3 regions of the Streptomyces sp. NPDC002463 genome follow, and region 3 is predicted to be linked to each of the others. Evidence: riboswitches for the same ligand, from Rfam matches in the RefSeq annotation. Region 3 holds a riboswitch; each other region holds the start of a gene.
The links. Region 3 has a riboswitch for cobalamin ahead of ACFYX3_RS15370 (energy-coupling factor ABC transporter permease). Riboswitches for the same ligand answer to the same signal wherever they lie in the genome.

Region 1 (4,852 bases), on a different contig from region 3:
GAGCGGGAGTTGCTGATGCTCCTCGGCATCGGCTGCACGGACGACATCGCGGCCCGGCGGCTCGGGGTCTCGCTGCGGACCGTGCGGCGGATGAGCTCGGAGCTGATGAACAGGCTCGGCGCGCGCAGCCGGTTCGAGGCGGGGGTGCGGGCGACGAAGGAGGGATGGCTCTGAACCGTCCGGGGAACAGATCCGTGATACGGACGGGGGTTCCGAGAACGGCGACGGTCCCCTAGATTTCCTCGGCGTCATCAGATCATCGGCAAAGTGGACGGGATCTCCATGTCACAAGCGACACAAGGGAAACAATCGGTCGTCACCCCGCTCAGAGTGGTGATCGCCCTCTGTCTGTTCGCCCCGTTCGTGGCCATGCTCTGGGTGAGCTCCTACGCGAAGGTCGAACCGCTCTTCGCGGGCATCCCGTTCTTCTACTGGTACCAGATGCTCTGGGTGCTGATCTCCACGGTGCTCACCATGGTCGCGTACAAGCTGTGGCAGCTGGACCAGCGCGCCCGCAAGGGAGGTGACGCGCGATGAAGGACGGCGTGAACGGCGTGGCGCTCGGCGTCTTCGTCTTCTTCTTCCTGGCCGTCACGGTCATGGGCTTCCTGGCCGCGCGCTGGCGCAAGGCCGAGAACGAGAGCCTCGACGAATGGGGCCTGGGCGGCCGGTCGTTCGGCACCTGGATCACCTGGTTCCTGCTCGGCGGCGACCTCTACACGGCGTACACCTTCGTCGCCGTCCCCGCGGCCATCTACGCGGCGGGCGCGGCCGGCTTCTTCGCCGTCCCGTACACGATCCTGGTGTACCCGCTGATCTTCACCTTCCTGCCGCGCCTCTGGTCGGTCTCGCACAAGCACGGATACGTCACCACCTCCGACTTCGTGCGCGGCCGCTTCGGCTCCAAGGGCCTGTCGCTCGCGGTCGCGGTCACCGGCATCCTCGCCACCATGCCGTACATCGCGCTCCAGCTCGTCGGCATCCAGGCCGTCCTGGACGTGATGGGCGTCGGCGGCGGCGAGAACACCAACTGGTTCGTCAAGGACCTGCCGCTGCTCATCGCCTTCGGCGTCCTCGCGGCGTACACGTACTCCTCCGGGCTGCGCGCCCCGGCGCTCATCGCCTTCGTCAAGGACACCCTGATCTACATCGTCATCGCGGTGGCGATCATCTACATCCCGATCAAGCTGGGCGGCTTCGACGAGATCTTCACCAAGGCCGGCGAGGCGTACGCGACGGTCAACCCGGCCACCGGGAAGCCGAAGGGCGCGCTCGTGCCCGGCGAGGCGGGCCAGTGGACGTACGCGACGCTCGCGCTCGGCTCGGCGCTCGCGCTCTTCATGTACCCGCACTCGATCACGGCGACGCTCTCCTCCAAGAGCCGTGAGGTCATCCGCCGCAACACCACGATCCTGCCGCTGTACTCGCTGATGCTGGGCCTGCTCGCCCTCCTCGGCTTCATGGCGATCGCCGCCGGCGTGAAGGTCACGAACGGCCAGCTCGCCATCCCGCAGCTGTTCGAGAACATGTTCCCGGACTGGTTCGCGGGCGTCGCGTTCGCCGCGATCGGCATCGGCGCGCTCGTCCCCGCCGCGATCATGTCGATCGCCGCGGCCAACCTCTTCACGAGGAACATCTACAAGGACTTCATCAAGAGGGACGCGACCCCGGAGCAGGAGACCAAGGTCTCCAAGCTGGTGTCCCTCCTGGTGAAGGTCGGCGCGCTCGTCTTCGTCCTCACCATGGACAAGACGGTCGCCATCAACTTCCAGCTGCTCGGCGGCATCTGGATCCTCCAGACCTTCCCGGCGCTCGTCGGCGGTCTGTTCACCCGCTGGTTCCACCGCTGGGCGCTGCTCGCCGGCTGGGCCGTCGGCATGGTCTACGGCACGGCCGCCGCGTACGGCGTGGCCAGCCCGACCCAGAAGCACTTCGGCGGTTCGGCCGCCGAGATCCCCGGCATCGGCGAGATCGGCTACATCGGCCTCACCGCCTTCGTGCTCAACGTCCTCGTCACGGTCGTCCTGACCTTCGTCCTCAAGGCCGTGAAGGCCCCCGAGGGCGTCGACGAGACCTCGCCGGAGGACTACACGGCGGACGCGGGCGACGCCGGAGTCCGCGACCTCCCGAAGGTCGGCGCCGGAGCGCACTGACCCGCGGACGCGTGAAAGAGGGGGCCCGGGAAATCCCGGGCCCCCTTCGCGTGCCGCGGAGGCAGACTGGAGCCCATGGATTTCACGATCAGGGCGGTACGGCCCGAGGAGCACGAGGAGCTCGGTGACCTCACCGGGCTGACCTACCTGAACGACGGGCTGCTGCTGCACGGCGAGGACGACTTCTATCTGGCCGTGCTCCGCGACACGGCCCGGCGGGCGCGCGAGAGCGAGGTGCTCGTCGCCGTCGACCCGGACGGCGGGATCATCGGCGGGGTCACCTTCGCCGAGGGCGGCACCGCCTGGGCGGACATCGCGGTCCCCGGCGAGGCCGAGTTCCGGATGCTCGTGGTCGCTCCGGCGGCCCGCGGCCGGGGCGTCGGAGAGGCCCTCGTACGCGCCTGCGTGGACCGGGCGCGATCCCTCCCCGGCTGCGCGCGGCTCGTGCTCTCCACGGCCGATCTGATGGTCTCGGCGCACCGGATCTACGAGCGGCTGGGCTTCGTCCGGACCCCCGAACGGGACTGGGAGCCGATCCCCGATCACTCGCTGCGCACGTACGCCCTGGAGTTGTAACTCCCGGACCGACACAACATGTGGGGGGTGCCGCAAGCGGCGCCCCCCACATGTATGCTCATCCTCGCTGTCGACGCAGGGAAATCCGGCGCGAATCCGGAACTGTCCCGCAACGGTGTACTTCGTGTGGTTTCGCACTTCGTACGGAGTGAGTCCGAGGACCTGCCGACAGCGTGCCCGGTCCGTCCGTTCCGGGTGCCACAGACGTCCGGGCCTCGCGGAGTGGGCCGGTGGACGCGGCGCGCCCGCGCGTACGGGTGCCCGCATGCCCGCCTCCCCCGCCCGCGGCCCCGCCGAGCGAGAGAGAGCCTCCACGTGACCATCGCGCCCGCCGATCCGGCCGCAGCGATCGAGACCGACGGACCCGGGACCGTACTCCTGCGGACCCTGACCGATCTCACCGCCGACCTCCCGGACACCGACCCCGGCAAGGTCGCCGCCGCCGCCCTCCGCGGTCGCAGCGCCACGTCGGACGAGGCGGAGCTGCGCGAGCTGGCCACCGAGGCGGCCGCCGGCCTGATCGCCGAGGACCCGGCGTACTCCCGGCTCGCGGCGCGGCTCCTCACCATCACCATCGCCGACGAGGCGGCCGGCCAGGGCGCCGTGTCCTTCTCGGCCTCCGTCGCCGTCGGCCACCGCGAGGGCCTCATCGCCGACCGCACCGCCGAGTTCGTCGCCCTGCACGCCGAGCGCCTCGACGCGACGATCGACCCGGCCGGCGACGACCGCTTCGGCTACTTCGGTCTGCGCACCCTCTACTCGCGCTACCTGCTGCGCCACCCGATCACCCGCAAGGTGGTCGAGACCCCGCAGCACTTCATGCTGCGCGTCGCCGCCGGCCTCGCCGAGGACGACAGCGTCCGCGCCCTGGACGAAGTGAGCGCGCTGTACGGCCTGATGAGCCGCCTGGACTACCTGCCGTCCTCCCCCACGCTCTTCAACTCCGGCACCCGCCACCCGCAGATGTCCTCCTGCTACCTGCTGGACTCCCCGCAGGACGAGCTGGACTCCATCTACGACCGCTACCACCAGGTCGCGCGCCTCTCGAAGCACGCGGGCGGCATCGGCCTGTCGTACTCCCGCATCCGCGCCCGCGGTTCGCTGATCCGCGGCACCAACGGCCACTCCAACGGCATCGTCCCGTTCCTGAAGACGCTCGACGCCTCCGTCGCCGCCGTGAACCAGGGCGGCCGCCGCAAGGGCGCCGCCGCGGTCTACCTGGAGACCTGGCACGCGGACATCGAGGAGTTCCTGGAGCTCCGCGACAACACGGGCGAGGACCAGCGCCGTACGCACAACCTGAACCTGGCGCACTGGATCCCGGACGAGTTCATGCGCCGGGTCAACGCCGACGCCGAGTGGTCGCTGTTCTCCCCGTCGGACGTGCCCGAGCTCGTCGACCTGTACGGCGAGGAGTTCGACGCCGCCTACCTCAAGGCCGAGGCCGCCGGCCTGGCCCGCAAGACGATGCCGGCCCGCGACCTGTACGGCCGGATGATGCGGACCCTGGCCCAGACCGGCAACGGCTGGATGACCTTCAAGGACGCCTCGAACCGCACGGCCAACCAGACGGCCGAGCCGGGCACGGTCGTCCACTCCTCGAACCTCTGCACCGAGATCATCGAGGTCACGAACGACGGCGAGACGGCCGTCTGCAACCTGGGTTCGGTCAACCTCGGCGCCTTCGTCACGGGCGGCGACATCGACTGGGAGCGCCTGGACGAGACCGTCCGCACGGCCGTCACCTTCCTCGACCGGGTCGTCGACATCAACTTCTACCCGACCGAGCAGGCCGGCCGCTCCAACGCCAAGTGGCGTCCGGTGGGCCTGGGTGCGATGGGCCTCCAGGACGTCTTCTTCCAGCTGAAGCTGCCGTTCGACTCGGCCGAGGCGCGCGCCCTGTCGACGCGCATCGCCGAGCGGATCATGCTCGCGGCGTACGAGGCGTCCGCCGACCTCGCCGAGCGCAGCGGCCCGCTCCCCGCCTGGGACAAGACCCGCACCGCGCGGGGCGTGCTGCACCCCGACCACTACGACGTGGAGCTCAACTGGCCGGAGCGCTGGGCCGCGCTGCGCGAGCGGATCGCCGCCGTCGGCATGCGCAACAGCCTCCTCCTCGCCAT
Region 2 (4,852 bases), on a different contig from region 3:
GTCGCGGATCTGGGCGTCCTTGACCTCGCAGAGCCAGCCGTCGACGTGCAGCAGGAAGTCGTCGAAGCCGTCGTCCTCCGGGCGCTCCTCCAGGCCGAGGTCGTGGTCGAGCTTCGCGGCCTGGATGAGGGTCCAGATCTGGGCGCGGATGGCCGGGAGCTTCGCCGGGTCCATCGAGCTGATCTGCGCGTACTCGTCGAGCAGCTGCTCCAGGCGCGCGATGTCGCCGTACGAGTCGGCGCGGGCCATCGGCGGCACGAGGTGGTCGACGAGGGTCGCGTGGACGCGGCGCTTGGCCTGGGTGCCCTCGCCCGGGTCGTTGACGAGGAACGGGTAGATCAGCGGGATGTCGCCGAGGGCCGCGTCGGGGCCGCAGGCGGCGGACAGGCCGGCGTTCTTGCCGGGCAGCCACTCCAGGTTGCCGTGCTTGCCGAGGTGGACCATGGCGTCGGCGCCGAAGCCGCCGTCCTCGGCGCGGGCGGCGATCCAGCGGTAGGCGGCCAGGTAGTGGTGGGACGGCGGGAGATCGGGGTCGTGGTAGATCGCGATCGGGTTCTCGCCGAAGCCGCGCGGCGGCTGGATGAGGACGAGGAGGTTCCCGCGGCGCAGGGCGGCGAGGACGATGTCGCCCTCCGGGTTCTGCGAGCGGTCGAGGAACATCTCGCCGGGCGCCGGGCCCCAGTGCTCCTCGACCTGCTCGCGGAGCTCGGCGGGCAGGGTGGCGTACCAGCGCTTGTAGTCGGCGGCCGGGATGCGGACCGGGTTCTTCGCGAGCTGCTCCTCGGTCAGCCAGTCCTGGTCGTGGCCGCCGGCCTCGATGAGGGCGTAGATCAGCTCGTCGCCGTCGCCGGAGACCAGGCCCGGGAGCTCGGCCTCGGGTCCGAAGTCGTAGCCCTCGGCGATCAGGCGGCGCAGCAGCGCGACGGCGGAGGCCGGGGTGTCGAGGCCGACGGCGTTGCCGATGCGGGAGTGCTTCGTCGGGTACGCGGAGAGGACGAGCGCCAGCCGCTTCTCGGCGTTCGGGATGTGGCGGAGCCGGGCGTGCCGGACGGCGATCCCGGCGACGCGGGCCGCGCGCTCGGCGTCGGCGACGTACGCGGGCAGGCCGTCCTCGTCGATCTCCTTGAAGGAGAAGGGGACGGTGATGAGCCGGCCGTCGAACTCGGGCACGGCGACCTGGCTGGCGGCGTCCAGCGGGGAGAGGCCCTCGTCGTTCTCCTCCCACGCGGACCGCGATCCGGTCAGGCACAGGGCCTGGAGGATCGGCACGTCGAGCGCGGCGAGCGCGCCCGCGTCCCAGGCCTCCTCGTCGCCGCCGGCCTGCGCCTCGGCGGGCTTGGTGCCGCCGGCGGCGAGGACGGTCGTGACGATCGCGTCGGCCCCGCGCAGGACGGAGATCAGCTCGGCCTCGGGGGCGCGCAGGGACGCCACGTACAGCGGGAGGGCGCGGGCGCCGGCGTGCTCGATGGCGCCGCACAGGGCGTCGACGAAGGCGGTGTTCCCGCTCATGTGGTGGGCGCGGTAATAGAGCACGGCGACGGTCGGGCCGGTCTCGGTGGCCTTGGCCGTCCGCTCCAGGGGGCCCCAGGTGGGGGCGGCGGCCGGGGCCTCGAAGCCGTGGCCGGTGAGCAGGACCGTGTCGGAGAGGAAGCGGGCCAGGTGCTCCAGGTTGGCCGGGCCGCCGTGCGCCAGGTAGGCGTGCGCCTCGGTGGCGACGCCGACGGGGACGGTGGAGGCCTCCATGAGCTGGGCGTCGGGGGCCTGTTCGCCACTGAGCACGACGACCGGCTTCCCGGCGGCGCGGATCGCGTCGAGGCCCTCCTGCCAGGAGCGGACGCCGCCGAGGAGCCGGACGACGACCAGGTCGGCGCCGTCGAGCAGCCCGGGGAGGTCGGCGAGCGGGAGGCGGGAGGGGTTGGCGAAGCGGTACTCCACCGGCCCCCCGGCCGCACGGGCGCTGAGCAGGTCGGTGTCGGAGTGCGACAGCAGCAGGAGCATGGCGAGCTCAGGCCCTTCCTCGGGGTTGTCCGCGCCCCGGGTGGTCGTATGGACGGCGGGAGTTCCTGACTCACCCGTGGGTTACGGGCTCACAGTGGCGGGACCGCGCCGGATTCTCACCGGGCTTCCTCCCCGGGGTCCTGGGACCCCATGCCGATCTGCATCCTAGAACGTGCCGCCGACCGGCCCCAGGGAGCGAGGGGGTCGGCCGGATCACACCGGCCGGAGAGAGCGGGAGAGTCGGCCGGATCACACCCGGTGGTCAGCCGGTTCCCCGTGGGTATGCTCGCCGCCATGCCGCCCACCCCACCCCCGACGCCCCGACCGGGCGAAGCTCGCATACGGGACCGTGGCGACGCCTGCCCCGGGGCGCTGCGCCTGCACTCCGCCGACGACGGTCGCCTGGCCCGACTGCGCCTGCCCGCAGGGCGATTGACGGCCCGTCAGGCCGAGGTCCTGGCCCGGGCCGCCGAGAGCCTGGGCGACGGGCGGATCAGCATCACCTCGCGCGGCAACGCGGAGCTGCGCGGCCTCGGCGAGGGCTGCGGGGCGGAACTGGCCGGCCTTCTGGCCGGGGCGGGCCTCCTGCCCTCGCCCACCCACGAGCGCGTCCGCAACATCGTGGCCTCGCCCGGCGCGGGACTCGACGGACTCGGCTACGCGGACGTGCAGTTGTGGGCGCGCGCACTGGACACGGCGCTCTGCGCGGAGCCCCGGGCCGCGTCCCTTTCGGGACGGTTCCTGTTCCTCCTCGACGACGGACGCGGCGACGTCGCCGGGCTCGGCGGCGATGTGAGCTTGATCGCAGGACCGGAGGGGTCGGCTCTGCTGCGGCTCGGTCCGCACGCGTTCCGGCTCGCCGCCGCCGACGCCGTCCGGGCCGCCCTCGCCGCCGCCCTCGCGTTCCTGGACGCCGCCGAGGCCGCCGGGAACGGGGCCTGGCGGCCCCGCGAACTGCCCGACACGCACGTGCCCGACTGGGCCGGGGCCCTCGCGCGGGCCGGGATCACGGCGGAGCCCGTACCCGTACCGCCGCTTCCCGCGTCCCCGCCGCCCGCACCCGGCCCGCTCGGCGCGCACGCCCTGCACGTCCTCGCCCCGCTCGGCCGCCTGACGGCCGCCCAGCTGCGGGCCCTGGCCGACGGGGCCGACGAGCTGCGGTTCACGCCCTGGCGTGGCGTGGTCGCCGTCGGTGCCGCCGCCGACCGGCTGCCCGGCCTGGAGACGTACGGCCTGGTCACCCGTCCCGACCTGCCCTCGGTCGGGGTCAGCGCCTGCACCGGGCGGCCCGGCTGCGCCAAGTCCCTCGCCGACGTACGGACGGACGCCGGCCTCGTCCACCGCGGGGGCCTGCCCGTCCACTACTCCGGGTGCGAGCGCCGCTGCGGCCACCCGCACGGCGCCTGGGTCGACGTCCTCGCCACCGGCGACGACACCTACCTGGTGGACGGCGTCCCCACCCCCCGTACCGCCCTGCCCGAAGCAGTGACCACGGCCCGCACGACGAGATGAGCGAGAGCACCAGGATGTTCGACTACGAGAAGGACGGGACGGAGATCTACCGCCGGTCCTTTGCCACGATCCGCGCCGAGGCGGACCTCGCGGGCCTGCCCGCCGACGTCGCCCAGGTGGCGGTCCGGATGATCCACGCCTGCGGCATGACCGACCTCGTGCAGGACATCGCGTACTCCCCCGGCGTCGTCGCGAGCGCCCGCGCCGCCCTCCAGGCCGGCGCGCCCATCCTCTGCGACGCGCAGATGGTCGCCAGCGGGGTCACCCGCAAGCGGCTGCCCGCCGACAACGAGGTCCTCTGCGCCCTCTCCGACCCGGCCGTCCCGGGCCTCGCCGCCGAGCTCGGCACCACCCGCTCGGCCGCCGCGCTCGAACTGTGGCGGGACCGCCTCGAAGGCTCCGTCGTCGCCATCGGCAACGCGCCGACCGCCCTCTTCCACCTCCTGGAGATGATCGCGAAGGGCGCCGGGAAGCCCGCCGCCGTCCTCGGCATCCCGGTCGGCTTCATCGGCGCCGCCGAGTCCAAGGACGCGCTGGCCGAGAACACCCTCGGCCTCGACTACCTGGTCGTACGGGGCCGGCGCGGCGGCAGCGCGATGACGGCCGCCGCGCTCAACGCCCTCGCCCACGAAGCGGAGATCCAGGCATGACCACCGTGACCGGCAAGCTGTACGGCGTGGGCCTCGGCCCCGGCGACCCGAACCTGATGACCGTCGCCGCCGTGAAGGCGATCGCGTCCGCCGACGTGATCGCGTACCACTCGGCCCGCCACGGCCGCTCCATAGCGCGCTCCATCGCCGCCGAGCACATCCGCGAGGACCACGTCGAGGAGCGGCTGATGTACCCGCTCACGGTGGAGACCACGGACCACCCGGGCGGCTACCGGGGCGCCCTGAACGACTTCTACGAGGAGGCCGCGGCCCGCCTCGCCGCCCACCTGGACGCCGGCCGCACCGTCGCCGTCCTCGCCGAGGGCGACCCGCTGTTCTACGGCTCGTACCAGCACATGCACAAGCGGCTGGCCGACCGCTACGACACGACCGTCATCCCCGGCGTCACCTCGGTGAGCGCCGCCGCCGCCCGGCTCGGCGAGCCGCTGTGCGAGGCGGAGGAGGTCCTCACGATCATCCCCGGCACCCTGCCGGAGGACGAGCTGACGGCCCGCCTCGCGGGCACCGACTCGGCGGTCGTGATGAAGCTCGGCCGCACGTTCCCGACGGTCAAGCGGGCCCTGGAGCGGGCGGGCCGGCTGGACGACGCGCGGTACGTGGAGCGGGCGTTCATGCGGGGCGAGCGCACGGAGAGGCTGACGGAGGTCGACCCCGAGTCGGTCCCGTACTTC
Region 3 (4,852 bases):
ACGCCCGTCGCCGTGAGGAACCGCCGGGAGACCGCGCACGCGGGCACCAGGACCCGCAGCGTCCCGTCGTAACCGCGCCCGGCGAGCCCCGACTGCAGGCGCTGCGCCCGGTCGAAGGCCCGCACGAACGTGGTCGCGCCGAGTCCGGCGAGCGAACGCCACGTCGCGGCCCGGGTGGTGTGCCCGAGCCGGGCCGCCTGGGCCTGCCGGATCTTCGTCATCGAGTCGAGGAGCAGGAAGATGATCCGGTACATCACGAGCGCCACGTCGACCACGGGCGCCGGGACGCCCGCCCGGACGAGCCGGGGCAGCACGTCGGACACCGGTGTCGTGAAGGCGAAGAGCAGCACCCCGAGCGAGGCCGAGGCCGTCCGGAGGAGCAGCTCGACCGCGTGCGCGGGACCGTCGGGCGCGAGGGCGACGAGGCCTCGCGGACCGCCCACCTCGAAGAGCAGCGGAACGGCGCCCGTGACACAGAAACCGAGGGGAATGCGGAAGGCCCGCCACAACTGGCGGCCCGGCACACCCGCCGGACCGAGCAGCACCGCGAGCGTGGCCGCCGCCACGAGCACCGCGCCCGGCCACGGCGGCAGGCCCACCGCGCACAGCGTCAGGCCGAAGCCGAGGAACGCCTTCTCCAGGGGGTGACGGCGGCGCCAGCGACTGCTGTGCGCCGCCGCGTCGATCGGCAGCATCGGCGCTACGCGCCCGATCCGTCGACCGGCGAGGAACCGGTCGCGCCGGCTTCCGTACCCGGCGCGCGGGTGGCGGTCGCGCCGGCACCGGAGTCCGCACCGGCGCCCGCCGCACCCGTACCGGAACCGCCGCCGTTGGTCGCCTCGCCCTCCGCGACCGCACCGGTCCGCCCCGCCGCCTCCGCGGCCCTCGCCGCGCCCTGGCGGCGGCCGCGGCGCAGGCCGAAGTAGTAGGCCAGGACACCGGCGCCGATCGCCGCCTGGAGGGCGAACAGCGCCGACTCGATCTCGCCGGAGGGCGGCTCGTACAGCGGGCTGAACCACGGCTTGTAGTCCGGCCGGATCTCCGTGATCGCGGTCTGCGCCTCCCCGTCGGACCCGCTGAACGGCTGCTCCTTGTCGTCCCCGAGGCCCAGCGCGAGCGGCAGGACCGCGAGCGCGGCCACGAGGAGCAGCAGCAGGGCGTTGATCTTGGTGTTCCGGCTCATCGCGCGGCCGCCTCCTCGTGCCGCTCCGCCCGCGGCCGGGCGAGGACGCCGAGGCGCGTCAGCTCACCCTTGCTGGACTGCGTGAGCAGCCGCATCACGAGCACGGTCAGCAGACCCTCGCTGACCGCCAGCGGAATCTGGGTCACGGCGAAGATCCCGCCGAACTTGGCCAGCGCGCCGGGCACACCGCTGCCGGGGTCGGGGAACGCGAGCGCCAGCTGCACACTGGTGACGCAGTACGTGGACAGGTCGGCGACGAACGCGCCGAAGAAGACGGCCACCATCAGGGGCGCGCCGAACCGCCGGAACAGCCGGTACGTCCCGTACCCCGCCCACGGCCCGACGATCGCCATCGAGAAGGCGTTCGCGCCGAGCGTGGTCAGTCCGCCGTGCGCGAGCAGCAGGGCCTGGAAGAGCAGGGTGATCGTCCCCAGGACCGCCATGATCGGCGGCCGGAACAGGATCGCGCCCAGCCCCGTACCGGTCGGATGCGAACAACTCCCCGTCACCGACGGCAACTTGAGCGCGGACAGGACGAAGGTGAAGGCCCCGGACGCGCCGAGCAGCAGGGTGGATTCGGGATTCGACCGCACCTCGCGGGTCAGCGCGCGCACCCCGTGGACGACGAACGGAGCGGCCGCGACGCCCCAGGCAGCGGCGTGCACAGGGGGCAGATACCCCTCGGCTATATGCATGATCGGGAGACCCTCTCCAGCACCTCGTGGATGGACAACGCACCCTGGCCGGTCTCCTGGCTGACGGTCATACGGCCCGACTCCGCCTTCCCACACCGCCGCGGTCTCCCGCGACGGTCCAGTGGCTTCCCCGAGGTGTTCCCCCGGGAAGGGAGCCGGACCTCCCGATCACAGTGGCGAGGGCCGCACCGGTACTGCACCGGTTTCCCGTACACCAAGGCCCTGTGACATTAGTGCGTTGACCTGCGGATCACAACACGGCCACCACGCGCCGCGTCCTCCCCGTCACTCCCCGCACGTGCGCCCCGCCGCTCACTCCTTGCGGTACGCGTACGCCTCCGAGGCCGCCGCCGCCACCGCGTCGAGATCCCCTCCGGCGCTCGCCGTCACCAGCGCGGCGACCGCGCCCTCGACGAACGGCGCGTCCACGAGCCGCGCGCCCTCGGGCAGTTCGTCGCCCTCGGCGAGCAGCGCCTTCACGGTGAGGACCGCGCTGCCCAGGTCGACGAGGAGCGCGACCCCGGCACCCCGGTCGACGGCCTTCGCGGCCTCGCAGATCAGCTCGCTGCTCGTCCCGAGCCCGCCGTCCGGCGTCCCGCCCGCGGGCAGGACCGGCGCGAGGTCCCCGCCGCCGGCGAGCCCGCGGGCGAGCTCGGCCACGGCCGCCGCGACGGCGGCACTGTGCGAGACGAGCACGATGCCGACGGGAGCCGGAACCGCGCCCACCTGAGCGGGGCTCATCACACCCCCTCCGCGCGCGCGGTGTCGGCGAGCGCCGCGAACAGCAGCGCCGAGGACGTCGCCCCCGGATCCTGGTGCCCGATCGACCGCTCCCCGAGATAACTGGCCCTGCCCTTGCGCGCCTGGAGGGGGACGGTCGCCAGGGCGCCCTTCTCGGCGGCGGCGCGGGCCTCCTCGTACGAGCTCCGCAGCCCCTCCACGGCCGGCACGAGCGCGTCCACCATCGTCTTGTCGCCCACCTGGGCACCGCCCAGCTGCGACACGGCGGCCACCCCGGCGCCGAGCGCCTCCGCCAACCGCTCCCGGGTGACCTCCCCGTCCTCGCCCAGGGCCTTCCCCGCGCGCCGCAGCAGCGTCCCGTACAGCGGTCCCGAAGCGCCGCCGACGGTGGAGATGAGCTGCCGCCCGGCGGTGGTGAGCACCGCGCCCGGAGTCGCGGGAGGCTCGTTCGCCAGGGTCTCCGTCACGGCGGCGAAGCCCCGCTTCAGATTGGCCCCGTGGTCGGCGTCGCCGATCGCCGAGTCCAGCTCGGTGAGCCGGTCCGCCTCCCGGTCGACGTCCTCGGCCACCGCGGCCAGCCACCGCACCAGGAACCCGGCGCCGAAGGTCTCCGTCATGTCGCTCCCCATTCCCGTCCCGGACCTCACCGGCCCCAGCGCAGCGCCGGCGTCTGCACCGGAGCGTCCCACAGCCGCAGCAGCTCCTCGTCGACCTCGCACAGGGTCACCGAGCATCCGGCCATGTCGAGCGAGGTCACGTAGTTCCCGACCAGTGTCCTGGCCACGGGCACGTTCCGCTCGACGAGCACCCGCTGCACCTCGGCGTTGAAGCCGTACAGCTCCAGGAGCGGGGTCGCGCCCATCCCGTTCACCAGGGCGATGACCGGCCCGGACGGACGCAGGTCCTCGACGACGGCGTCGACGGCGAAGTCCGCGATCTCCCGCGAGGTCATCATGCCCCGCCGCTCACGCCCCGGCTCGCCGTGGATGCCGATCCCCAACTCCAGCTCCCCCTCCGGGAGATCGAAGGTGGGACTGCCCTTGGCCGGAGTCGTGCAGGCGCTCAGGGCCACCCCGAAGGACCGGGACCGCTCGTTCACCCGGCGGGCGATCGCCTCCACCCGCTCCAGCGGGGCGCCCTCCTCGGCGGCGGCGCCCGCGATCTTCTCCACGAACAGCGTGCCGCCGGTGCCGCGCCGGCCCGCCGTGTACAGACTGTCCGTCACCGCCACGTCGTCGTCGACGAGAACCCTGGCGACCCGGATGCCCTCGTCCTCGGCGAGCTCCGCCGCCATCTCGAAGTTCAGCACGTCACCGGTGTAGTTCTTGACGACGAACAGCACCCCGGCACCGCTGTCGACCGCCGCGGCGGCCCGCACCATCTGATCGGGCACCGGCGAGGTGAACACCTCGCCCGGACACGCGGCCGCCAGCATCCCGGGCCCCACGAACCCCCCGTGCAGCGGCTCGTGCCCGGACCCACCGCCGGACACCAGCGCCACCTTCCCGGCCACGGGCGCGTCCCGCCGTACCACGACACGCCGCTCCACGTCCACGGTCAGCTCGGGATGCGCCGCGGCCATCCCCCGCAGCGCGTCGGCGACGACGGTCTCCGGAACGTTGATCAACATCCTCACGGGTACCTCCTGAAGTGACGGACAGGCAAGTCGGTGAGCGTGTTCCCGCAGCTCGGAACGGATCGATTATCGACGCGAGGAGGCGGACACGCACCGGTGCGTCGCCGGTCGGATCCGGGCGGGTGCCGACTGCTCCGAGTGGCGCTTCCCGGTGGTGGACGCCCTTCCCGGGCCGAAGGCTGGCCTCGCGGTGGCCGCCACCCGACGCATGCGGGGACGCGCGGAGCCGCTCAGCATCGTCGTCGGTCTCGGCGCGGCCGAGGCCATCGGAAAGACGGGATCCCATGGTGGAACAGGGCATCGGAACGGGCTGCCCGCCGTTCGCTCGCGGCAGCGGCAGGCTCGTACGAAGGCGGAGACGGCGACCGTACGGACCACGACGGCGGTCGCCCGCCGGGGTGGCGCTCCTCGCGGCCGGTCTGGCCCTTCTGGGCGCGGTCGGCGCGGCACCGAGCGGTGCCGCCTCACCTCCCCCCACCGGGCCCGGTCCGGGGGGACCGGCGCGGTTCGAGCCCGGCCCCTGCCCGACCACGCCCGAGCCGATCCCCGGACACTGCGGGGTCCTGGAGGTGCCCGAGAGCCGGGCCCACCGCGGCG

Region 1: another riboswitch for cobalamin. It lies ahead of ACFYX3_RS00835 (ribonucleoside-diphosphate reductase subunit alpha); the one in region 3 lies ahead of ACFYX3_RS15370 (energy-coupling factor ABC transporter permease).
Region 2: another riboswitch for cobalamin. It lies ahead of cobN (cobaltochelatase subunit CobN); the one in region 3 lies ahead of ACFYX3_RS15370 (energy-coupling factor ABC transporter permease).

Annotation. Positions count from the first base shown of each region.
Region 1 covers NZ_JBIARL010000001.1:192,007-196,858, forward strand. Annotated here, with positions in the region: gene ACFYX3_RS00815 (LuxR C-terminal-related transcriptional regulator) at 1-174, shown strand, start outside; gene ACFYX3_RS00820 (DUF3311 domain-containing protein) at 283-537, shown strand; gene mctP (monocarboxylate uptake permease MctP) at 534-2,153, shown strand; gene ACFYX3_RS00830 (GNAT family N-acetyltransferase) at 2,229-2,729, shown strand; cobalamin riboswitch at 2,738-2,914, shown strand; gene ACFYX3_RS00835 (ribonucleoside-diphosphate reductase subunit alpha) at 3,045-4,852, shown strand, end outside.
Region 2 covers NZ_JBIARL010000011.1:293,157-298,008, forward strand. Annotated here, with positions in the region: gene cobN (cobaltochelatase subunit CobN) at 1-1,998, opposite strand, end outside; cobalamin riboswitch at 2,036-2,165, opposite strand; gene ACFYX3_RS23745 (cobalamin biosynthesis protein CobG) at 2,281-3,510, shown strand; gene ACFYX3_RS23750 (precorrin-8X methylmutase) at 3,525-4,160, shown strand; gene ACFYX3_RS23755 (precorrin-2 C(20)-methyltransferase) at 4,157-4,852, shown strand, end outside.
Region 3 covers NZ_JBIARL010000006.1:289,726-294,577, reverse strand. Annotated here, with positions in the region: gene cbiQ (cobalt ECF transporter T component CbiQ) at 1-695, opposite strand, end outside; gene ACFYX3_RS15375 (energy-coupling factor ABC transporter substrate-binding protein) at 701-1,183, opposite strand; gene ACFYX3_RS15370 (energy-coupling factor ABC transporter permease) at 1,180-1,878, opposite strand; cobalamin riboswitch at 1,907-2,112, opposite strand; gene ACFYX3_RS15365 (PTS-dependent dihydroxyacetone kinase phosphotransferase subunit DhaM) at 2,191-2,619, opposite strand; gene dhaL (dihydroxyacetone kinase subunit DhaL) at 2,619-3,236, opposite strand; gene dhaK (dihydroxyacetone kinase subunit DhaK) at 3,263-4,255, opposite strand; gene ACFYX3_RS15350 (alpha/beta fold hydrolase) at 4,825-4,852, shown strand, end outside.